DNA from 3 places in the Micromonospora sp. CA-269861 genome. Region 3 is predicted to be linked to each of the others. Evidence: riboswitches for the same ligand, from Rfam matches in the RefSeq annotation. Region 3 holds a riboswitch; each other region holds the start of a gene.
What was found. Region 3 has a riboswitch for cyclic di-AMP ahead of ACQP0U_RS02635 (coiled-coil domain-containing protein). Riboswitches for the same ligand answer to the same signal wherever they lie in the genome.

Region 1: it holds a riboswitch for cyclic di-AMP, as region 3 does, so the genes downstream of both, ACQP0U_RS25105 (coiled-coil domain-containing protein) here and ACQP0U_RS02635 (coiled-coil domain-containing protein) in region 3, are expected to answer to the same signal.
Region 2: it holds a riboswitch for cyclic di-AMP, as region 3 does, so the genes downstream of both, ACQP0U_RS00450 (NlpC/P60 family protein) here and ACQP0U_RS02635 (coiled-coil domain-containing protein) in region 3, are expected to answer to the same signal.

The regions. Positions count from the first base shown of each region.
Region 1 is NZ_CP192014.1:5,497,762-5,505,193, forward strand. It holds gene ACQP0U_RS25095 (HelD family protein) at 1-750, shown strand, start outside; gene ACQP0U_RS25100 (cation diffusion facilitator family transporter) at 857-1,774, shown strand; cyclic di-AMP (ydaO/yuaA leader) riboswitch at 1,893-2,024, shown strand; gene ACQP0U_RS25105 (coiled-coil domain-containing protein) at 2,030-3,094, shown strand; gene ACQP0U_RS25110 (hypothetical protein) at 3,237-3,737, shown strand; gene ACQP0U_RS25115 (SRPBCC family protein) at 3,770-4,237, opposite strand; gene ACQP0U_RS25120 (1-phosphofructokinase family hexose kinase) at 4,424-5,401, shown strand; gene surE (5'/3'-nucleotidase SurE) at 5,398-6,225, shown strand; gene ACQP0U_RS25130 (STAS domain-containing protein) at 6,244-6,606, opposite strand; gene ACQP0U_RS25135 (hypothetical protein) at 6,992-7,132, shown strand; gene ACQP0U_RS25140 (hypothetical protein) at 7,302-7,432, shown strand, end outside.
Region 2 is NZ_CP192014.1:91,094-98,525, reverse strand. It holds gene ACQP0U_RS00480 (NAD(P)-dependent oxidoreductase) at 1-92, shown strand, start outside; gene ACQP0U_RS00475 (nitroreductase family deazaflavin-dependent oxidoreductase) at 92-514, shown strand; gene ACQP0U_RS00470 (LD-carboxypeptidase) at 662-1,600, shown strand; tRNA gene ACQP0U_RS00465 (tRNA-Gly) at 1,664-1,737, opposite strand; gene ACQP0U_RS00460 (pyridoxamine 5'-phosphate oxidase family protein) at 1,918-2,475, opposite strand; gene dcd (dCTP deaminase) at 2,575-3,153, shown strand; gene ACQP0U_RS00450 (NlpC/P60 family protein) at 3,230-4,270, opposite strand; cyclic di-AMP (ydaO/yuaA leader) riboswitch at 4,284-4,419, opposite strand; gene ACQP0U_RS00445 (hypothetical protein) at 4,655-5,314, shown strand; gene ACQP0U_RS00440 (N-acetylmuramoyl-L-alanine amidase) at 5,221-6,636, shown strand; gene ACQP0U_RS00435 (NlpC/P60 family protein) at 6,692-7,432, opposite strand, start outside.
Region 3 is NZ_CP192014.1:555,914-563,345, reverse strand. It holds gene ACQP0U_RS02665 (heavy metal translocating P-type ATPase) at 1-198, opposite strand, end outside; gene ACQP0U_RS02660 (hypothetical protein) at 211-1,158, opposite strand; gene ACQP0U_RS02655 (heavy-metal-associated domain-containing protein) at 1,172-1,381, opposite strand; gene ACQP0U_RS02650 (metal-sensitive transcriptional regulator) at 1,477-1,773, shown strand; gene ACQP0U_RS02645 (copper-translocating P-type ATPase) at 1,757-3,877, opposite strand; gene ACQP0U_RS02640 (YibE/F family protein) at 4,190-5,560, shown strand; cyclic di-AMP (ydaO/yuaA leader) riboswitch at 5,727-5,857, shown strand; gene ACQP0U_RS02635 (coiled-coil domain-containing protein) at 5,862-6,881, shown strand; gene ACQP0U_RS02630 (carbonic anhydrase) at 6,938-7,432, opposite strand, start outside.

The DNA.
Region 1 (7,432 bases), 2.1 Mb from region 3:
GCAAAGGCCCGGCGCGACCCGTTCCAGCTCGCGGGCGGCGTCCGTGAGCTGAGCACCCTCGGCGAGCGGCAGCGGGCCGCCCGCGCGGCGGCCCGCGAGCGGCCGGAGGACTACCGCGACTACGCCCACGTGGTGGTGGACGAGGCGCAGGACGTCTCGCCGATGCAGTGGCGGATGGTCGGTCGACGTGGCCGACTGGCCTCCTGGACAGTGGTGGGTGACCCGGCGCAGACCGCGTGGACCGGCGACCCCGACGAGCTGGACCGGGCCCGCGACCAGGCGCTGGGTCGGCGGAAGCGGCACGATTTCACGCTCACCACCAACTACCGCAACTCCTCGGAGATCTTCGCGGTGGCGGCTGCGGAGATCCGCCGCCTCTACCCCGACCTGCCGCTGCCGACCGCGGTCCGCTCCACCGGGGTCGAGCCGGTCGAGCTGGTGGTGCCCGCGACGGGGCTGGAGACCGCGACCGTGGAGGCCGCCGCCGGCCTGCTGGCCGAGGTGGAGGGCACGGTCGGAGTGATCACGCCGGTCCCCCGCCGCGACGAGGTCGCCGGTTGGCTCGGCGCGCTCGGCGCGCCGAGGTTGCAGGTGGTGACCAGCCTGGAGGCCAAGGGCATGGAGTACGACGGGGTGGTGCTTGTCGCCCCGAGCGAGATCCGCGCGGATCCGGGCGCCGGGGTACGCACCCTGTACGTGGCGCTCTCCCGGGCCACCCAGCGGCTCACCACCATCGACCCGACCGGCTGACATGTGCGGACTGCCGCAAGTGGGAAGCGCTGCCCGTACACTTGCACACATAGCGATGTGAGCATACATTTGACCGGGTCCCGACCAGCGGCGGAAGGTGGTTCTCGTGGGCGCAGGTCATGATCACCACCATGGGTCCGTCGCCAATGCCGCACACCAGCACCGGGGTCGACTCTGGGCGGCGTTCGGGCTGCTCGCCACCCTGATGGTGGTCGAGGCGGTGGTCGCCCTGCACACCGGCTCGCTCGCCCTGCTCTCCGACGCCGGCCACATGTTCACCGACGTGCTCGGCATCGGGATGGCGCTCGCCGCGATCACGGCGACCCGGCGGGCCACCGGCGACCCGCAGCGCACCTTCGGGCTCTACCGACTCGAGGTGCTCGCCGCGCTGGCCAACGCCGTCCTGCTCTCCGGCGTCGCGATCTACGTGGTGATCGAGGCGATCCGTCGCTTCGGCGACCCCCACCAGGTCATCGCCGGCCCGATGCTCGCGGTGGCCGTGCTCGGTCTGCTCGCGAACATCGCCGCCTTCGCCCTGCTGCGCGCCGGGGCCCGGGAGAGCATCAACCTCCAGGGCGCCTACCTGGAGGTGCTCGGCGACCTGCTCGGCTCACTCGGCGTCATCGGCGCGGCGCTGCTCATCACCGTCACCGACTGGTGGTGGGCCGACCCCCTCGTCGCGGTCGCCATCGGCGTGTTCATCCTGCCGCGCACCTGGCGGCTGGCCCGCGCCGCCGTCCGTATCCTCGTGCAGGCCGCCCCGGAGCACCTTCAGGTGACAGCCGTGCACGACCGGCTGGCCGCGGTCCCCGGTGTCGTCGAGGTGCACGACCTGCACGTCTGGACGCTCACCTCGGGCATGGAGGTGGCCTCCGCACACCTGACCATGGCACCCGGCGCGGAGGTCGGCGCGGTGCTCACCGCGGCGCGTACGGCCCTGCACGACGACTTCCGCATCGAGCACGCCACGTTGCAGATCGAGCCCGGCGCCGCCTCCGGAGCGTGCGGCTCCATCGAATGGTGACGCGGCCGTAATTTTCCGTGGTGACGCACGCACCGTCCGTCACATTGGCTGCAGCAGCCCCATCGGCACCGGTAGGCTCGGTCCCGGCCTCCACCAGGCGGCGCCTTCCCGGCGCCGGTGGTGGTCGCCGCCTAATCGCCCAGCTGGGCGAACCGGGGAACCACGTTCCTGGGGTGCATCCGCGTCAGCGGTAGGGATCTTCCGTCCCGAACCCGTCAGCTAACCCGGTCGGCGGCTGACGGAAGGACATGCGCAGTGGCACCAGCACGACCACCCGCCGCCAGACTGGCGGCCCTGATCGTCGCGATGTTCGCCCTCGGCGTCGCGCTTCCGGCCGGCACCGCCTCGGCCGCTCCCCCGACCGGCCTGCGGGCCGCCGCACCCGACTCCGACGAGGAGGGCGGCACCCCGGCGTTGCGCGCCCAACTCGAGGCGGCCAGCAAGGGCTACCTGGACGCGAAGCGCGCCCTGGACACCTCCCTGCAACGGCAGCAGCAACTCGCCACCCAGCTCAAGACCATCGAGGTCGAGATCGACCAGCGCAACGGCAAGGTCGGCGAGATCGCCGAGGTGGCGTACCGCACCGGCCGGCTCGGCGCGATGTCGGCGCTGCTCAACAGCAACACCCCGGAAGGCTTCATGGACCGGGCGGCCGCACTGGACGCGGTGGCCGCCAACGAGGACCGGGTGCTGCGCGACCTGCTGGACAGCAAGGACAAGGCCAACCGCACCCGGGTCGCCCTGGACGGCGAGATCAACGAACAGCGCAAGCAGGTCGCGGTGATGGCCAAGCGCAAGGAACAGGCCGAACGGGCCCTGACCGTCGCCACCGCACCCAAGCCGCAGACCACCGCCGACAGCGGCTCCAACCGGGGCACCTCCAGCGCCAACGCGAAGGCCGCGCCGCGCAACTCCGACGGCTCCTGGCCCTCCGAGTCGTGCAGTGTCAACGACCCCACGCCGGCCAACGGCTGCATCACCCCGCGCACCCTGCACGCGCTCAACCAGGCCAAGGCCGCGGGCTTCACCAGGTACGTCTCGTGCCACCGCCCCAGCGGCTCCGGTGAACACCCGAAGGGCCGGGCCTGCGACTTCGCGGCACAGAAGAACGGCTTCGGCGGGAACGCCACCGGCGGCGACAAGACGTACGGCAACAACCTGGCCGCCTACTTCATCCGCAACGCGGACCGGCTCGCCGTGCTCTACGTGATCTGGTACAGGCAGATCTGGCTGCCCAGCAGCGGGTGGAAGTCCTACAGCGGGGCGAACGGCACCCCGTCCACCGACCACACCAACCACGTACACCTGTCGGTCTACTGACCCACGCTCGGTGATGCCGGTGAGTCATCGTGATGGCTCACCGGCATCACGTGCGTCCGGGGTCGGGCTACGTCACCGGGCGTACCCCTGATGTCGTCGCTCGTCGGACGACCCGGCCGGGGTCGGCGGGCAGCATCGCGGTATGCCTCGGATCCGACCCACCACCCGCAAGGCGCTGCTCACCCTGCACCTCGTCACCTCGCTCGGCTGGCTGGGCGCCGACCTGGTGCTGCTCACCCTCGGCATCGCCGTGCAGCGAGGCGCCGACCCGGCGGTTGTCTATCCGGTCACGGCTCTGGTCGGCACGGTGCTGTTCGCGCCGCTGAGCGTCCTGGTCTGGCTGATCGGAGTCGCCAGTTCGCTGCTCACCCCGTGGGGCCTGCTGCGCCACCGCTGGGTGCTGGTCAAGCTCGTGCTCACCACTGTGATGGTCGGGCTGGTGCTGTTCCTGCTCACCCCGAACCTGCGTCACGCCGGAGCGGTCGGCGCCGCCCTGCCCGCACGCGATCGCGCCGACCTGGTCATCGCGCCGGCGGTGTCGACCAGTCTGATGATCATTGCGACGGTGCTGTCCACCTACAAGCCGTGGGGCCGACGCCCCGCCACCCGCCCCGCCCGCGCCGGCGCTGCCACCACAACCTAGGCACGCGCCGCGATCCTGCTTCCTGTGCCGGGTCAGGTCGGGGGTGGGGGGTTGCTGGTGCGGTCCAGGGCTGCGCCCAGCCGCGTGGCGAGGGCGAGGTGTGCGGCTCGGGCCTGGCGGAACGCGTAGCGGAACAGCGGCCTCGGCGCGGTCAGGGTGATCTCGACGTCGATGCGGACCAGGCCGTCCGGCTCGGCGCGTAGGCGGGTGTGGTTGCGCACCGTGGTGGCTGGCCACTGGCGGGCCACCATGACGATCTCGTCGGCCTCGCTGATCAGCACGTCCGCGTGGTAGGTGGTCTGGAAGCGCAGCGGGCCGGCCACCAGCCGGTCGTTGATCGTGTAGCTGGCCTGGGCGCCGGGCCGGGGCGGCACCCGACGGACCCGGACGATCAACGGGTGCAGCTCACCGTGCCGGGTCAGGTCGCTGAGCAGCGCCGCCGCCTCGGCGGGTGAGCACCGGGCCTGGACGGTGTAGCTGAAGGTATCGCTGCTGAGCACACCGTCTCCCGCCGTCGTTGTCGCCCGATCGTCCCGTACCGATGTCTGGCTGGCAACGCCCGACGGCCCGCAGCGCCGCGCCGGACCGGGCCGATGCGACGACCTGGCCCCACCTGCCCCATTAAGGTCGGTAAGTGCGAAATCTCCAAGGTGCCGGAGGGCGGCCAGCATGAACGGCGACGACCGATGAGCGGGCACGTGATGGTCTTCGCGCCCACTCCACAGCTGACGGTGACAGTGGACCAGCCCAACGACCACCCCGAGCTGCACCTGCACCCCGGCGGGCAGGGCGTCTGGCAGGCCCGGATGGTGATCTCCCTCGGTGTCGACGTGGTGCTCTGCGCCGCCCTCGGTGGTGAGATCGGCCAGGTGCTGGAGCCGCTGCTGGTCAGCGAGGGCGTGGACCTCAAGGTGGTGGTCCGTGACTCCGGCAGCGGCGGGTACGTGCACGATCGCCGCGACGGCTCCCGGCAGGAGATCGCCGACGTGCCCGGGCAGCCGCTGAGCCGGCACGAGATCGACGAGCTGTACAACCTGGCCCTCGGCGAGGGCCTGCGGGCCTCGGTGAGCATCCTCAGTGGGCCGAACGAACCCTGGCTCGTACCCGCCGACCTGTACCGACGCTTCGCCGCCGACCTCGGCGCGAACGGCGGCCGGGTGGTGGTCGACCTCTCCGGCGATCACCTCGGTTCGGTGCTGGAGAGCGGGGTGTTCTTCCTCAAGGTGAGTCACGAGGAGTTGATCCGCGACGGCCGTGCCCGCAGCGACGACACCGGGGAGCTGACCCGGGCCATGTACGAGCTGCACGCGGGCGGCGCCGAGACGGTGGTGGTGAGCCGCGCCGACCAGCCGGCGTTGGCGCTCATCGACGGAGAGTTGTTCCAGGTCGAGATGCCCCGGCTGGAGGCCGCCGACCCGCGCGGCGCGGGCGACTCGATGACCGCCGGGGTGGCGGCCGTCGTGGCCAGGGGCGGGGACATCCGGACCGCCATCCGCACCGGCGCCGCCGCCGGCGCGCTGAACGTGACCCGGCACGGCCTGGGCACCGGACGGCTGGATTCGATCACCGGCCTGGTCGACCGGGTCCGGCTGGTGCCGGCGGACAGCCGGCAACAGGAGCGGACCACCCCTGACGAGTTGGCCGACCGGGTGGTCGAGCGATGACCCTGCGGGTGCTGATCACCAACGACGACGGGATCGCGGCGCCCGGCATCCAGGCGCTGGCGTGGGCGGCCAGGCAGCGGGGCTTGGACGTGGTGGTCGCCGCGCCGATGGAGGAGGCGAGCGGCACCAGCGCCGCGATGAGCGCCATGGAGCGCGACGGGCGGGTCGTCGTGAACGACCACCCGCTACCGGACCTGGCGGGTGTGCCGGCGTACGGGGTGGCCGGGTCCCCCGGCTTCATCACGCTCATCGCCCTGCACGGGGCGTTCGGCCCACCGCCGTCGGTGGTGCTCTCCGGTGTCAACCGGGGCGCCAACGCCGGCCGGGCGGTGCTGCACTCCGGGACCGTTGGCGCCGCGTTCACCGCCGCCACGAACGGCTGCCGGGCGATCGCGGTCTCCCTCGACGTGCTCTCGGCCGGCGAGGCGACGGCCGCGAGCGGTGGCGCCGCGGTGGACGCCGCTGCCCGGGTACGCGACGCCGAGCGGCACTGGAGCACCGCGGCGCGGGTCGCCCTGGACCTGCTCCCCCGGTTGATCTCCGCGCCGATGGAGAGCGTGCTCAACGTGAACGCTCCGGACCTGCCGCATGGGCAACTGCGCGGGGTACGACGGGGCACCCTGGCCAGCTTCGGTCAGGTGCAGATGACGGTGGCCGAATCGGGCCACGGGTTCGTCCGCACCTCGCTGGAGGAGCCGGGGCAGGCCGCACAGCCCGGCACGGACGTGGCGTTGCTGGCCGCCGGGTACGCGTCCGTGACGGCCATCCGAGCGGTCACCGAGGCGACCGACATCGACCTGACCGGCCTGGACGAGCAGCCCTGACGGGGGTGCCCGACGCGCTCAGGCGCCGGGCAGCACCTCGGGGGTGGCCGCGCCGGCGAAGTAGGGCTCCGGGGCACCGAAAAGGCCGAGCAGGCCGGTGACCCAGAGCTGCCGGTGCACGAACCGGCTCGGCTCGGTGACCACCAGCTTGACGTCGCTGACCTCGGCTGTCTGGAAGCCGGCAACCATGGCGCTGATGCCGACCGAGTCGATGAAGGTGACCAACCTCATGTTGAGCTCGATGCGCAGCGGGCGGCCCTTGGCCAGCACCTCCGCGATCGCTTCGCGCACCTCGTACGCTGTGTCGACGTCGATCTCGCCCCGTGGGGCGATCTCCACGACACCACCGGACAGAACCGACTTCACGATCGACAGGCTCACGCGAGCACCTCCACCCGCCCGTCCCCCGGGCGCCTCATCAGTACGCGGGCCGCGACCGAGAGTATTCCTCCGACGGCCTCGGTCGCCACCCCTCGGGATGAGCAATTCGCGGATCCGGGCCCACAAAGCGGCCCATATCCGCACTTTTCAGTATCTGATTACTCAAGACTTTTTGTTATTTGAGCACCGGTGATCGGTCGTGACCGACGCGCCGCCGAACCAGGGTAGCGGTCCGGACGCGGCACACCCGACAACCGGCCCACGGGTACGCCTGCCCCGTGTGCCGTCGGCGTGTCGCCCACAGCCGGCGAGCGCGATCCGCGCCCACGGTTGCCGACGCGCCCTAGCATCGGCCAGGACACCACAGCGACGGAGAGGATCTTCGATGATCAAGCGACTTGCCGGGTTGGCCGGCGTCGGTGTTCTGCTCGCCCTCGTTCTGGCCTGCGGTTTCGGTGGCGGAGGCGACGATGACGACGATGACGACGACTTCGCGCGCGGCGTCGCCGTGTCGGCGGTGCGCTGAGTCGGTGGCGCGCCGTGTCAGGGCGCGCCGAGCGACAGGTGCTCCGCGGCGGCCGGGGTTTGCGGTCGGCTGACGCGGGGCACTGCGGGGTGGACGACACCGTGACGCGCTGGAAAGACGCCGAAGTCCGAAGTGGCCGGCGGCTTCGGCACCTGAGGAGGTAACCACGATGTTCGGAACCAACCTGCTGGACCGCCGCAGCAAGCCGGAGCGGATCGCGGACCAGGCCTGGGAGCACCTGCTCTCGGCAGTCAGCTACGCCGGCGACAGTGTGCGGGACACCGCCCGCTCGGCCCGTCA
Region 2 (7,432 bases), 460 kb from region 3:
GGATCAGCTACGCGGATTTCGCTATCGCGCTGCTCGACGAGATCGAGGCGCCCCGCCACCACCGCGCCGCCGCGAGTGTCCAGGAGGCGTGATGCCAGGCGTCCACGACAGCCCGAACGCCTGGGTCGCGGAGCACATCCGCCGTTTCGAGGAGACCGGAGGCCGGCCACGGCCCGGCATGAACGACCTGCTCCTGACCACCCGGGGCAGGAAGACCGGCGAGCGGCGTCGCACCGCCCTCGTCTACGCGCGCGACGACGACCGCTACGTGCTGGCCGCGTCCAACCGCGGCTCGGAGCACCACCCGGCGTGGTACCTCAACCTGCTCGCCGACCCGTACGTCACGGTGCAGGTTGGTACTGACACCTTCACCGCGTACGCGCGCCCCGCGACTGCCGACGAGCGTCCACACCTGTGGCGCCTGATGGTTTCAGCGTTGTCGGAGTACGCGGCATACCAACAACGGATTACCCGGGAGATCCCCGTGGTTCTCCTGGAACCAGTTCCGAAATGAGATGCGTACGGACCGGCGTCCCTGTTGGATCTCGACATGGAACATGAGCTTGTTCGTCCCCGAAAGGCACGCCCGGGGGACCACCTCGCGGTCCTCTCACCGTCCTTCGCTGCGGCCGGTGCCTATCCCGGGATTCACGAGCAGGCCATGCGACGGCTCGCTGACCTGACCGGCCTCGTACCTGTCGAATACCCCACTACCCGCCAGGTGGGTGCGACCGCGGCGGCGCGCGCGGCGGACATCAACGCCGCCCTCGCCGACCCCCGGGTACGCGGCATTCTCGCCGTCATCGGAGGCGAGGACCAGATCACCGTCATCCCGCACCTGGACGCCGACCTGGCCCGAGCCGACCCGAAGCCGTTCCTCGGCACCAGCGACAACACCAACCTGCACCACTGGCTCTGGGGCCTCGGCATCGCCAGCTTCTACGGCGGATCCTCCCAGGTGCACCTCGGCCCCGGGCCTGCCGTCGACGACATCCACGTCCGGTCGCTACGAGCGGCGTTGCTCACCGGGGAGCGACTGGAGATCACCGATCCGGGTGAGTCCGAGGACATCGGGATCGACTGGGCGGACCCGCAGGCGTTGAAGTCCTTCGGCGAGCGCGAACCGACCGAGCCGTGGAGCTGGTACGGCCCGTCCCGCGCGGTCACCGGTCGCACCTGGGGTGGCTGCCTGGAGGTCATCCAGTGGATCCTGACGGCGGGACGCTTCCCGTTTCCTCCGGAGGTTCTGCAGGGCAGCGTCCTGATCATCGAGACGTCGGAGGAGCTTCTCCCCGCCCGCGAGGTCGGCTGGATCGTCCGATCCCTTGGTGAACGCGGTCTCCTCAGCGCCGTCGACGCCATCCTGGTCGCCCGTCCGCCGGTCTCCGACCACACCCGTCGACCCCCGGCCGCGGATCGGGCACGGCTACGCGAGCAGCAACGGGACACGGTCGTGGACGTGGTGACCCGCTACAACCCCGAGGCGGTCGTCTGCGTCGGCGTCCCGTTCGGCCACACCAGACCGCAGTGGATCCTCCCCCACGGCGGCCCGGTCACCGTCGACGGCGTGGAGCGCCGAATCTTCGCCGACTACCGGTAGGACCCTTCCACCCGCACGAGGAAGCCCTGGTCAGGACATGTGTCCTGACCAGGGCTTTCGCAGTGGAGCGGGTGACGGGAATCGAACCCGCACTGTCAGCTTGGGAAGCTGATGTTCTGCCATTGAACTACACCCGCAAGCGGCACCACTGTACCCGAGTCATCGAGCCCGTGCACCCAGGTACCCCCGCCGGTCGCAGCAGTCCGCCCACCCCTCAGCCCGGGGTTGATCCACTCGGTTTCCTGGAAGTCGGGGCATCCGAGGCGCTGGGACACCGCGGTTTCACCGAAACCGAGTTGATCATGTGGCGGCCGGGGTCAGGCGGCCGTGCACTGGACGTCACGGCTGAGGCGGGTCGGGCGCGTCTGCGGTACGGCGAGTGGGGTGGCGGCCGCCGACGGGGCGTGCGGGTCGAGCCAGACCCGAACGGCCGGTCGACCCGGCGCGAGGCCCGGGACGCCCGCGATGTGCTGCTCACGGCGGGTGAGCATCGCCACGTCGACGGTGAACTCGAAGAGCCGCCAGTCGACCTGCGGCTCGGCGCGGGCGCTCTGCGCCAACTGTGCCACCCGGACCGGGTCGGTCACCGGACGGGCGCGCCCGGCCACGTACGCCTCGTCGTCGCTCTCCTCCGGCGGGAACGAGTGCAGCGCGTAACGGCCGTCACGTTCGAGGTCGCGGCGCTTGGGAGAGTCGATGATGAAGCAGAACAGCCCCTCGGCGGTGATGACCGGGGAGACCGGATGGACGCGGGGCCCGCCGTCGGCACGGACCGTGGCCAGGTAGCCGAAGCCCGGCCCGTACTGCTGAAGGAGAACGCGGATCCCGTCGGCGAGTCGGGGCTCGTCGGCGGCGAATTCGGACCAGGAAGCCATGTGGGCATTCTATCGAACAAATGTACGAGCAGCGACCTCGACGCGCTGGTCACCGGCACCGAATCCGGCCGCTTTGGGCAACGCGGCTATGGTGGTCCGATGCTGCTCTCCGACCGCGACCTGGTCTCCGAGATCAAGGCCGGCACGCTGGGCCTGGAGCCGTTCGAGCCCACCCTGGTCCAACCGTCCAGCATCGACGTCCGACTCGACAGGTTGTTCCGGGTCTTCAACAACCACCTCTACACCCACATCGACCCCGCCATGCAGCAGGACGACCTGACATCAGTGGTCGAGGTCCCCGACGGCGAGCCGTTCGTGCTGCACCCGGGGGAGTTCGTGCTCGCCTCGACGCTGGAGGTCATCTCGCTCGGTGACCAGCTCGCCGGCCGACTGGAGGGCAAGAGCTCCCTGGGCCGGCTCGGGCTGCTCACGCACTCCACCGCCGGTTTCATCGACCCGGGCTTCTCCGGTCACGTGACGCTGGAACTCTCGAACGTGGCGAACCTGCCGATCACCCTGTGGCCGGGCATGAAGATCGGGCAGCTCTGCATCTTCCGGCTCTCCTCGCCGGCCGAGCACCCGTACGGCTCGGTGGTCTACGGCTCGCGCTACCAGGGCCAGCGGGGGCCGACGCCCAGCCGCGCCTGGCAGCACTGGCGCACCTGGCCAACGCGCTGAGGCACCCCACTCGCTGGAACCAGAACGACGAGGGCCCGCCGCGACGGATCGCGACGGGCCCTTCGGTCACCCGGGGTCAGCCCGGGCGGCCGTAGCTGTGGATCGGGCCGTCGTCGACCTTCTTCATCTTGACCGGTTGACCGGCCTGCGAGGCGTGCACCACCCAGCCGTTGCCGACGTACATGCCGACGTGGTGAATGTCGCTGTAGTAGAAGACCAGGTCGCCGGGGCGCAGGTCGCCCCTGCTGACGTTCTTGGTGACGCGGCTCTGCGCGGCGGCGTTGTGCGGCAGCGACACGCCGGCCTTCGCCCAGGCGGCCAGCATCAGCCCGGAGCAGTCGTACGAGTTCGGGCCCTCGGCACCCCAGACGTAGGGCTTGCCGATCTGCGCGCAGGCGAACTTGACCGCCGTGCCCGCGGCGCCGCCGGGGTAGCTACCCGGGCAGGGTGCCGGGCGCAGTGGACCGCCGCCGCCGTTGCCGTACACCTTGAGGCGCAGCTTCTGCAGACGGTCGATCTCTTCGTTGATCTGCTTCTTCTTAGCCGCCAACTGCGCTTCGGTGCGGGTCAGCTGGGCCACCATCTCGTCCAGCGGCGCCTTCTGCGCGGCCAGCTGGTCGCGCAGGTCGGCGACCTGGCGTACGTCCTTCTGCTGGTTGTGCGCGAAGCGGTCGAGCATTTCGAGCTGGCCGACCACCTCGCTGGGCGACCGGCTGCCCAGCACCGCGTTCACGGTCGAGACGTTCTCACCCTTGTAGGCGCGTACGGCCAGGGCGCTGACCTTGTCCATCGCGGCGTCGACCTGGCGCTCCAGCGGGGTGATCCGGGCGGCCAGCGCGTCGGCCTGCTTGCGCTTGGCGACGAGGTCGGTGCGGGTGGCGTTGTGCCGTTCGATGATCGGTTCGAGCTTGTTCCAGTCGGCGTCGATCTGGCGCTCGATCTCGGCGACGGACGGGTCGGCGTGGGCAGCCGTGGCGCTGCCGGTCAGTACGACGGCGATGCCGGCCAGCGCGGCGAGTGCGGTGGTGAAGCGGGACCAGCGTGGGCGCGGCACGATCGACGCCGGGCCGGCTGATGCCGACCGCTCGGACGACGGCCGCGGGGCATGGAGTGCCACCGGGGTTCCGTACTCCTTCTTCCTGACCGCCTACCGGGTTAGCTGACGGGTTCGGGCGGGAAGTCGGCGCCCTACCGCAATGGCTGCGGATTCACCCCGAGGGACCTGGGTCCCCGGTTCGCTCGGAAACGACTCGGCGGTGTCGGTCCGTTACCGCCCGGGCTGGGCGGAGCTGCTGTCGGGCCGACGAATGACCAGAGTAGAGACGCTTGTTACCGATCCGCAACCCGTGCGGCCGTGACACTCCGTACCGATTGGGCGAGGTCACCGACCGTGTGTGAAGAATTCTTTCCACATACTTCGATAGATAGAAAGGTATTGACGTGACCTCCCGGGCGGCGCGATGGTGACCTGACCTCACTCCGCGAGAATCTAGGGGGTTCGATGCACCATCCAACCCTGTCGACCGGCTGGCGCGCACTGCTCGCCACCACCGTCGTCGCCGCCGCGTCCGCGGTGCCACTCTCCGTCGGCCCGGCCGCCGCCGCACCCACCACCGACCGCCAGCAGCAGTACGCCGCCGCAGCCACCGAGTACGGCGTGCCGACAGTCGTGCTGCTCGGCGTCTCCTACCTGGAGTCGCGCTGGGACACCAACGCCGGCACACCGAGCACCAGTGGCGGCTACGGCCCCATGCACCTGACCGACGCCCGGCACGTCGCCGCCCTACCGGAACGCGGTCACCACGACACCGGCGACGAGGACCCCCGCGGCGACGACTCCCGTTCCGCCCGGGTGCCCGCACCTCGGCCGGTGGAGGCTCCCGCGCCGTCCACCGCCGCGTTGCAGACCGTTGACGCCGCCGCCACGCTCACCGGTGCCGCCCCCGAGGCACTGCGCACCGACGCGGGCCTCAACATCCGGGGTGGGGCCGCGCTGCTCGGCGCGTACCAGAGGATCTGGGCGCGCCGGTCGGCGCGGACACCGACCCGGCGGCCTGGTACGGCGCGGTGGCCCGCTACTCCGGCGCGGACAGCGCCGACGCGGCCGCGGCCTTCGCCGACGAGGTGTTCACCACCATCGGCGCGGGCGAGTCCCGGGTGACCGACGACGGCCAGCGGATCACCCTGCCAGCCCGTGCGGTACGACCCGACCGTTCCTGGCTGGACCGGCTGGGTCTGCGCCGGCTGGCCCGCCCGGACGGGGTGGAGTGCCCCCGCACCATCTCCTGCGAGTGGATCCCGGCGCCCTACGAGGCGTTCGGCGACGGGGACTACGGCAACCACGACCTCTCCGACCGGCCCGCGCGGCAGAAGATCGAGTACATCGTCATCCACGACACCGAGGCGAGTTGGGCGACGACCCTGAAACTCGTCCAGGACCCGACCTACGTGAGCTGGCACTACTCGCTGCGCTCGGTCGACGGGCACATCGCCCAGCACGTAAAGACCAAGGACGTCGGCTGGCACGCCGGCAACTGGTTCGTCAACGCGAAGTCGATCGGGCTGGAGCACGAGGGCTTCGCGGCGCAGGGGACCTGGTACACCGAGGCGATGTACCGGACCTCGGCGAAGCTGGTCCGGCACCTGGCGCTGCGGCTGGGCATCCCACTGGACCGCCAGCACATCATCGGCCACGACAACGTGCCCGGCACCATCGCCTCGACAGTGCGGGGGATGCACTGGGATCCGGGACCGTACTGGGACTGGACGCACTACTTCGACCTGCTGCACGCCCCCCGACTCGACACCGGCACCCCGGCCACCGGGCTGGTCCGGATCGACCCGGACTACGCCACCAACCAGCCGGCGTTCACCGGCTGCGTCACAGCGGGCGTGCCGTGCGCGCCGCGCGGCTCCTCGGCCGTGGTGCTGCGGAGCGCACCGTCCGCGGACGCGCCGCTCGTCAACGACATCGCGCTCCGTCCGGACGGCACCCCGAACACGATGGCCGTGTCGGACCACGGGGCCCGGGCATCCGCCGGGCAGACGTACGCGCTGGCCGGGCGGCAGGGCGACTGGACGGCGATCTGGTACCTCGGGCAGCGGGCCTGGTTCCACAACCCGGCGTCCGCGCCGACCGCCAGTTGGACCGTCGGCGTCGTGGCCACGCCGAAGCCCGGACGGGCCACCATTCCGGTCTACGGACGGGCGTACCCGGAACAGTCGGCGTACCCGGACGGGGTGCCCTACCAGACGGTCTCGCCGCTGCAGTACACCCTGGCCGCCGGGCAGCGGTACGCCGTCGGAGCTGTGCTGGCCGGCGAGTACTACCGGGCCAGCACCGTCGATGGCTCCTCGCCCGGTGACTGGACGGTGATTCGCGGCAAGAACCGCTACGCGCAGATCCAGTTCGGCCACCGGATCATGTACGTCGACCTCGCCGACGTGCAGCTGCTGCCGTCCCCGTTGGGCGCTCCCCGCTGAGAACCACGACGGCCCCCGGTCGGTGACCGGGGGCCGTCGTGTTGCGCGAGGTCGATCAGCCGGGTCTACGGAAGCCGGCGACGGGCATGGTGTTGATGCTGGACACCTGCACCGGTTTACCGGCACGTGGCGCGTGCACCATCTGGTTGTTACCCAGATACAGCCCGACGTGACTGAGGCCGGAGAAGAAGAAGACCAGGTCACCGGGGCGGGCGTCGCCTCGCGAGATGGCCTTGCCCTCGTTCCACTGGTCACCGGTGTGGTGGGTGAGGTAGATCCCCGCCGCCTTGTAGGCGTACTGGGTCAGCCCCGAGCAGTCGAACGAGTTCGGCCCGGTGGCGCCCCAGACGTACGGCTTGCCGACCTTGCCGCAGGCGGTTCTGATCGCGGTGCGGGCCGCCGCGCTGACCACCCCGTTGATGGTCGGGCAGGCCGCGGTCACGACAGTGGTCTTCGGCATCGACGCCTCGAGCTGCTTGATCTCGGTGTCGATCTGCTTCTTCTTGGCCGCCAGCTCGTTCTGCTGCCGGGTCTGGGTGACGATCAGCGCGTCCAGCTTCTGCTTCTCGCCGTCGTACTTGGCCCGGACGGCCAGCACACCCTCGACCTGCTTGCGCTCCTGCGAGGCAAGCCGGTCGAGGATGGTGAGCTGCTCGGTGAGCGTGTCCGGCTTGGCGCTGACCAGCAGCGCGCCGATGTCGTGCGACGGGCCCGAGATGTAGTAGCGGGAGGCGAGATCGCCGACCCGGTTGAGCGCCAGCTCGCTCTGCAGCGCCAGCGGCTCGATCTTCTTCTG
Region 3 (7,432 bases):
GATCAGGTCGTCCGGGGTGACGCCGTCGGCGTACCGGACTGTCGCCTTCTCGGTGGCGTAGTTGACGGTGGCGCTCACCCCGTCCATCCGGTTGAGTTTCTTCTCGATCCGGGCGGCGCACGCGGCGCAGGTCATCCCGCCGATCGCCAGTTCGATCCGGTTCGGTGCCTCGGGCAGCGGTCTGCTGGTGGTGGTCATCGTCAGGTCCCGTCAGTTGTGTCCGTGCCCGGGGGTGCCGTGGTCGGCCCCGCCGGTCGGTGCGGGTCCGCTCGGGGTGGGGACGCTCGCGGTCGTGGCAGCGCCGGCGACCACAGTGAACTCGGCGGTGTGCACCCGCCCACCGTGTTGGAAGTCGAGGTAGAGCCGGTAGCTGCCGGCCGAGGGCACGTCGGCGAGGAAGGTGACGGCCGGGCCGGGCCTGGTACGCCCATCACCCGGCGTCCCGTCGGGGTGCACGTGCAGGTACGCCAGATCACCCCGGCGCAGTGCCACCAGGTGCCCGTACGCGCCCAGGTAGGGCTCCAGGTCGGTGACCGGCCGGCCGTCCCGGCTGACGGTCAGGGTCAGTGGTGACGTGCGGCCGGGCTGCGGCGCACCGGTCAGGGTGACCGTGTAGCCGTCGACGGTGGTGCTGGCCGCCGGTGCGGGCAACTGCCGTTCGGTCAGCTCGCCGGGGACTGTCACGTCCACGCCGAGGGTCAGCGGCTCACCCCCGGTCGGGGTGAAGTCGGCGAACGCCCGCCACTGCCCGGGGCCGCCCAGCGGGGTGTCGACCCGCCAGGTGCCGTCCGGGGCCAGGGCGGGGTGGACGTGGCGGAAGCCGGAGAGGTCCCGGCGGGCGACGATCAGGTGCATCTTCTTGTCGTGCGCCACCTCGTACCGGGTGACCGGGCGGCCGTCCGGGCCGGCGATCCGGAAGGCGAACTCGCCGGCCGGGGCGTCGACCGGTTCGAGGGTGTAGCCGCGCTCGGAGACGAGCAGCCCGCCGGGGAGCCGGTCGGCCGTTGCGTTCCGGTCGTCCGCCGTCGGGGCGGCGGCACCGTCGTGCTGACTCTCGGCGACCGGGGCGGGATCGACGACCCGGCCGATCCCGTACGTCGCGCCGAAGACCGCCGCCAGACCGACGGCGAACCCGGCCAGTCTCGTCACCGTACGCACGCCGGCCCGCCGATCACGCGTCGACGAGGTCGTAGCCGGCCTCGTCGACGGCGGCCCGGACAACCGCGGTGTCCAGTGGCTGATCGCTGCTGACGGTGACCCGGCCGGCCGCGAGGTCGACCTGGACATCACGCACGCCCGCGATGGCACCGACCTCGGCGCTCACCGCGCTGACGCAGTGCCCACAGGTCATGCCCTGCACCTGGTACGTCGTGTCGACCATCGGATCGTCTCCTTTGCGGTACCGGTACCCGGTGGGGGTATCTCCTCGGAACACGACCGTACCATACCCCCTGGGGGTAGGCTATCCTCGTCGGTATGACCGCACCCACCCCGATCCGCGGATACACCGCCAGCAAGGATCAGCTGCTCGCGCGGCTCCGCCGCGTCGAGGGCCAGGTCCGGGGCATCGAGAAGATGGTCGACGACGACCGCTACTGCATCGACGTGCTCACCCAGATCTCCGCGATCCAGGCCGCCCTCGACAAGGTGGCCCTCGGGTTGCTCGACGGGCACGCCCGGCACTGCATGCACGAGGGCGCCGCCGAGGGTCGGGCCGACGAGATGGCCACCGAGATGATGGCGGCGGTCGGCCGGCTCATGAAGCGCGGCTGACGGGCCCTCGGTCCGACGCGGGGTCCAGACGAACCCTGCGCAGCAACTGCGCGTTGAGCGCCACCACGATCGTGGACGCCGACATCAGCACCGCGGCCAGCGCCGGGCTCAACGCCACACCGGCCCAGGCCAGCACCCCGGCGGCCAGCGGCAGCGCCACCACGTTGTAGCCGGCCGCCCAGGCCAGGTTCTGCCGCATCTTCCGGTACGACGCCCGGGACAGCCGGACCACTGCCCCCACCCCGCGCGGGTCCGAGGACGCCAGCACCACCCCGGCGGACTCGATCGCCACGTCGGTGCCCGCGCCGATCGCGATGCCCACGTCCGCCCGGGCCAGCGCCGGCGCGTCGTTCACACCGTCGCCGACCATCGCCACGACCAACCCCCGCCGCTGGAGCTCGGCCACCCGATCGTCCTTCTCCGCCGGCAGCACCTCGGCGAAGACCTCGTCCACCCCGGGTCGGAAGCCGAGGTCCGCGGCGACCGCCTCGGCCACCGGCCGCGCGTCACCAGTGATCATGGCGATGGTGCGGACGCCCTCGGCACGCAGCTCGTCGACGGCTCGTCGGGCCTCCGGACGCACCTCGTCGGTCAACGCGAACGCACTGAGCACGGCCTCCGGCAGCCGCACCAGATGCAGCACCGCCGCACCCCGCGCCGACCATCGCCCAGTCGCGGCCTCCACCTCCGCCGGGGGCTGAAGACCCAGTTCCCGCAGCAGCGCCGGCCCGCCCACCGCGTACTCCGTACCGTCGATGGTCGCCCGCACACCGCGGCCCGGCAGCGACCGGAACCCGGTGGCAGGGGCCGGACCGGCGCGCCCGGCCGCCGCCACGATCGCCCGGGCCAACGGATGTTCGCTCTCCGACTCGACGCCGGCCGCGATCCGCAGCACCTCGTCCCGCTCGACGCCGGGCACCGTCACCAGGTCGGTCACTCCGTGCTCACCCCGGGTCAGCGTGCCGGTCTTGTCGAAGAGAACCGCGCCGACCGTCCGCATCCGCTCCAGGGCCAACCGGTCCTTGACCAGGATCCCGGACCGTGCGGCGAGCGCGGTGGAGAGCGCGACGACAAGTGGGATGGCGAGACCCAGCGCGTGCGGGCAGGCAATCACCAGGACGGTGACCGCGCGGACCACCGCCTCGTCCGGCTGACCGAGCGCCGTCCAGACCAGCACGGTCAGCACGGCGGTGCCGGTGGCCAGGTAGAACAGCGCGGCGGCGAACCGGTCGGCCAGCAGTTGGGCCCGTCCACCGGAGCCCTGGGCCTGGGCGACCATCCGCTGGATGCCAGCGAGGGCGGTCTGCTCACCCAACGCCTCGACGCGCACCCGGATCGCCGAGTCGGTGGCGACGGTGCCGGCCACCACCCGGTCTCCCGTCGACCGGGCTACCGGTCGCGACTCGCCAGTGATCATCGACTCGTCCAGCTCGGCGCCGCCGTCGACGACCCGGCCGTCCGCCGGCACCCGACCCCCCGGCCGGACCAGCACCACGTCGCCGATCCGCAGACCGGTCACCGGCACCGCCTCGACCCGCCCGTCCGCATCCACCCGTTCGGCCTCGTCCGGGAGCAGCGCGGCCAGCGCCGCCAGCGCTCCCCGGGCCTGCCCGATAGCCTTCATCTCCTGCCAGTGCCCGAGCAGCATGATGGTGACAAGCGCGGCCAGCTCCCACCAGAAGTCCAGGTCGAAGACACCGACACTGGTCGCCAGGGACGCGGTGTAGGCGACGGTGATCGCCATCGCGACAAGCAGCATCATCCCGGGCGTCCGGTCCCGCACCTCCCGGACCGCACCGACGAGGAACGGCCAACCACCCCACCAGAACACCACCGAGCCGAGCACCGGGCCCACCCAGGACCGGCCGGGGACGCTGTCCCCGGCCAGGCCCAGCTGGTCCGACACGAGATGACTCGTCAGCACCACCGGGACGGTCAACACCAGGCAGACCCAGAACCGGCGGCGGAACATCTCCGGATCGTGCCCGGCGTGCCTGTCGTGCCCGGTTGGCTTGTCGTGCTTCTCATGCCCGGCGTGCGTGTCGTGCGGCTCGGGTCCGGCGCGGTGCGCGTGGTCGGGGTCGGGCGGTGACGGAGCGGACATGGCTCCAACATGCCGTCCCCGGGACCGCCGCGCGCGCGGTTCGGCCGCCCGACACTCCGCCACGACCTGCAACCCCCGGACGGGCTGGCTAGCATCTCCCACGATGGCCCTCCGTATCCCGCTGCACAGTCGGGCACCGGCGTCGCCACGACGTGGCGTCGCCTCCGGCCGATCGGGCCGAGCACTGACCGTCCGTGATCAAGCGGTCGTCAGGCAGCGATCCGCCCCGCCGTCCGCCGCGTTTCCCACCGCAACGGTGAACCGCCCGGCCCGCTGACCCGTACCCCGCACCGGATCGTTGGGAGTCTGACCTTGGCCGCCGACCACACTCACCCCGCTCCGTCCGCCTCACCGAGGGTGCGACGGATCCTCGTCGTGACTGTGGTGCCCCTCTTCGTGGCCACCGTGCTCGCCGCAGCGCTGCTCTGGCCGCGCGGCGGGTCACCGCAGACCGACGGTGGCGCGGACGTGCCGCGCTATCCCGGCACTGTCACCCGGGTGGTGAGCGAGCCGTGCCCGCAACTGCCGTCGGTCCCCGAGGGCACACCGAGGGTCGGCGACGGGCGGTGCGGCACTGTCGACGTCCGCGTGGACGACGGGCCGGCCGCCGGCCAGCAGGTGCAGACACCGGTGCCCGACGGGCCCGGCGCACCCCGCGTCGAGGTCGGCGACGAGATCATCCTGGTCGAGCTGGACGATCCGACCGACCCCACCATCAGCAACTGGAACATCGCCGAGCACCAACGCGGCACGCCGATGGTGTGGCTGGCGGTGGTCTTCGCGGCAGCGATCGTCGCGTTCGGTAGGTGGCGGGGTCTGGCCGCGCTCGCCGGGCTGGCCGCCAGCTTCGCCATCCTGCTCACCTTCGTGCTGCCGGGTATCGCCGCCGGCAGGTCACCACTGCTGGTGGCGGTGGTCGGCGCGGCCCTGATCATGTTCGTGGTGCTCTATCTGACGCACGGGGTCACCGCACAGACCTCGGTCGCGGTGCTCGGCACCCTGGGCAGCCTGGTGCTGACCGGCGTGCTCGCCACCATCGCCACGGCCGCGACCCACCTCACCGGCTTCGGCAGCGAAGACGCCACCACCCTGTCGATGTTCCAGGGCGACGTGGACCTGCACGGTCTGCTGCTCGCCGGGATCATCATCGGATCGCTCGGGGTGCTCGACGACGTGACGGTCACCCAGGCGGCCACCGTCACCGAGCTGGCGAACGCCAACCCCGGGCTGAGCCGGTTGCAGCTGTACCGTGCGGCCACCCGGGTCGGCCGCGCGCACATCGCCTCCACTGTCAACACCATCGTGCTGGCGTACGCGGGCGCGTCGCTGCCCCTGCTGCTCCTGCTCACCGCCGACTCGCGACCGATCGGGCAGATCCTCACCAGCGAGTTCCTCGCGCAGGAGATCGTCCGCAGCGCGGTCGCCACCCTCGGTCTGATCGCCGCCGTGCCGCTGACCACCGGGCTGGCCGCGGTGGTGACCGCCGCCGGACGCGCCGATGCGACGGCGTCCACCGATGCTCCCGCCCCGCGACCCCAGCCGGACCGCTCGGAGGCGCTGGCGGCACTCATCTCACCGCGAACGGCCGGCTCCGACGAGCCGGACCAGCCGCGGACCACACCCCCATCCGAGGCCACCGACAGGTGGCCGGAGTCGAACAGGAGCACGGATACGGCATGGTGACACTCCTCAGCGTGACCAGATCGGGCATCCACCCTGAGAACCACGTCACTGGTCACTTAACGCTATGGCGAAATGACGCATTTGGTCGGCATCCAGGCGTAGCTCACCCGGTCGACTCTCGGGTAACCTCGCTGCCGGTTACCGATGAAGGCGCGAAGCGGCGCCTGCGGTGCCACCGCCCAATCGCCAACCGGCGAGCCGGGGACCCAGGTACGTGGGGTGAATCCGCGTCAGCGGTAGGGGCCACTTCCGCCCCGAACCCGTCAGCTAACCCGGTCGGCGGTCGACGGAAGGGAACATTGTGACGGCACCCCTACGCCGCTGGTTGACACCCGTGGTGGCCGTGATCGCCGCACTGACCGTGCTCGCCGGGCCCCTCCCGGCGCAGGCCGCCCCGACGAATCCCACACCGTCCGGGCACGAGGAGGACGGCGAGCCCAAGCTGCTCAACGACGTCATCGAGCAGGCCAACCGCGACTACTCCGCCGCCAAGTCCAAACTGGACAAGTCCAAGAAGCGGCAGGGCGAGTTGGCGCTGGAGGTCAACCGGGCCAAGGCCGACCTGGACGCGTTGGCCCCGCAGGTCGGGCAGATCGCCGCCCAGGCGTACCGGACCGGTCGGATCGGCGCGGTCGCGATGCTGCTGGAGAGCGAAGCGCCCGACTCGTTCGTCCAGCGCGCCGGGATGCTCGACGAGATGAACATGGTCAACGAGAAGAAGCTCTCCGAGGTCAACGAGGTGAAGGCCCGCGCCGAGCAGGCCAAGCTGGCCCTCGACACCGAGGTCCGCGAGCAGCAGAAGCAGACCGCCCTGATGGCGAAGCGGAAGAGCGAGGCCGACAAGGCGCTCTCCCTCGTCGGCGGCAAGGGTTTCACCGGCGGGCTGGTGGATGCCACCTCCAAGGTCGCGAAGATCGGCCCTGGTCGCACGGCCGACGGTGACTGGAAGCCCCAGTCGTGCAGCGAGAACGACCCCACCACGTCCGGCTGCGTCACCCCGCGCACGCTGCACGCGTACAAGGAGGTCAAGGCGGCCGGCTTCAACCGGTTCGTCGGCTGCTACCGCTCCGGCGGGCCGTGGGAGCACCCGAAGGGCCGCGCCTGCGACTGGTCGCTCCAGAAGAGCGGCTTCTCGCCGTGGCACAACAACGACACCCGGACGTACGGCAACAACGTCGCCGCGTTCCTCATCCGTAACGCCGACCGGCTCGGCATCTACTACGTGATCTGGAACCGGCAGATCTGGTTCCCGGCCACCGGCTGGAGCTCGTACAGCGGGCCGTCGAACCACACCGACCACGTTCACATGTCGCTGCTCTGACCCGCACGATCCCCGTCGAGGGCCGTTCCGTGTGACGCGGAGCGGCCCTCGTCGCGTCAGACGGTGGCGGGGTCGGTCGACTCCAGCGATCCGGTCGGGGCGTCCAGCGTCGCGAAGCCAGCCGGCACGGCGGCCACCGGGCGCACCGCTCCGGCGGCCAGCCGGTAGGACACCCCCACCACCGCGCACCGCCCCCGCGCCACCTCGTCGGCCAGCACGGGGGACTGACCGAGCAGCGTCTCGACGGTCTGTGCAATGTGGATGTCGACGATGCCGTCGATGTCGTCCACGCCCTCGGCCTCGGCCCGGCGCAGGCTGGGCAGCACGGCGTCGACAACCGCGCGCAGGTGGCCACTCGGTGCGGTACCGGTCGCGGCGGACTCTCGGGCGGCCTGCACCGCGCCGCACGAGTCGTGGCCGAGCACCACCACCAGCGGAGTGCCGAGCACGGTCACCGCGTACTCGACGCTGCCGAGCACCTCAGGGCCGGCGGTGTGCCCGGCGGTGCGGACCACGAACAGGTCGCCCAGCCCCCGGTCGAAGATGATCTC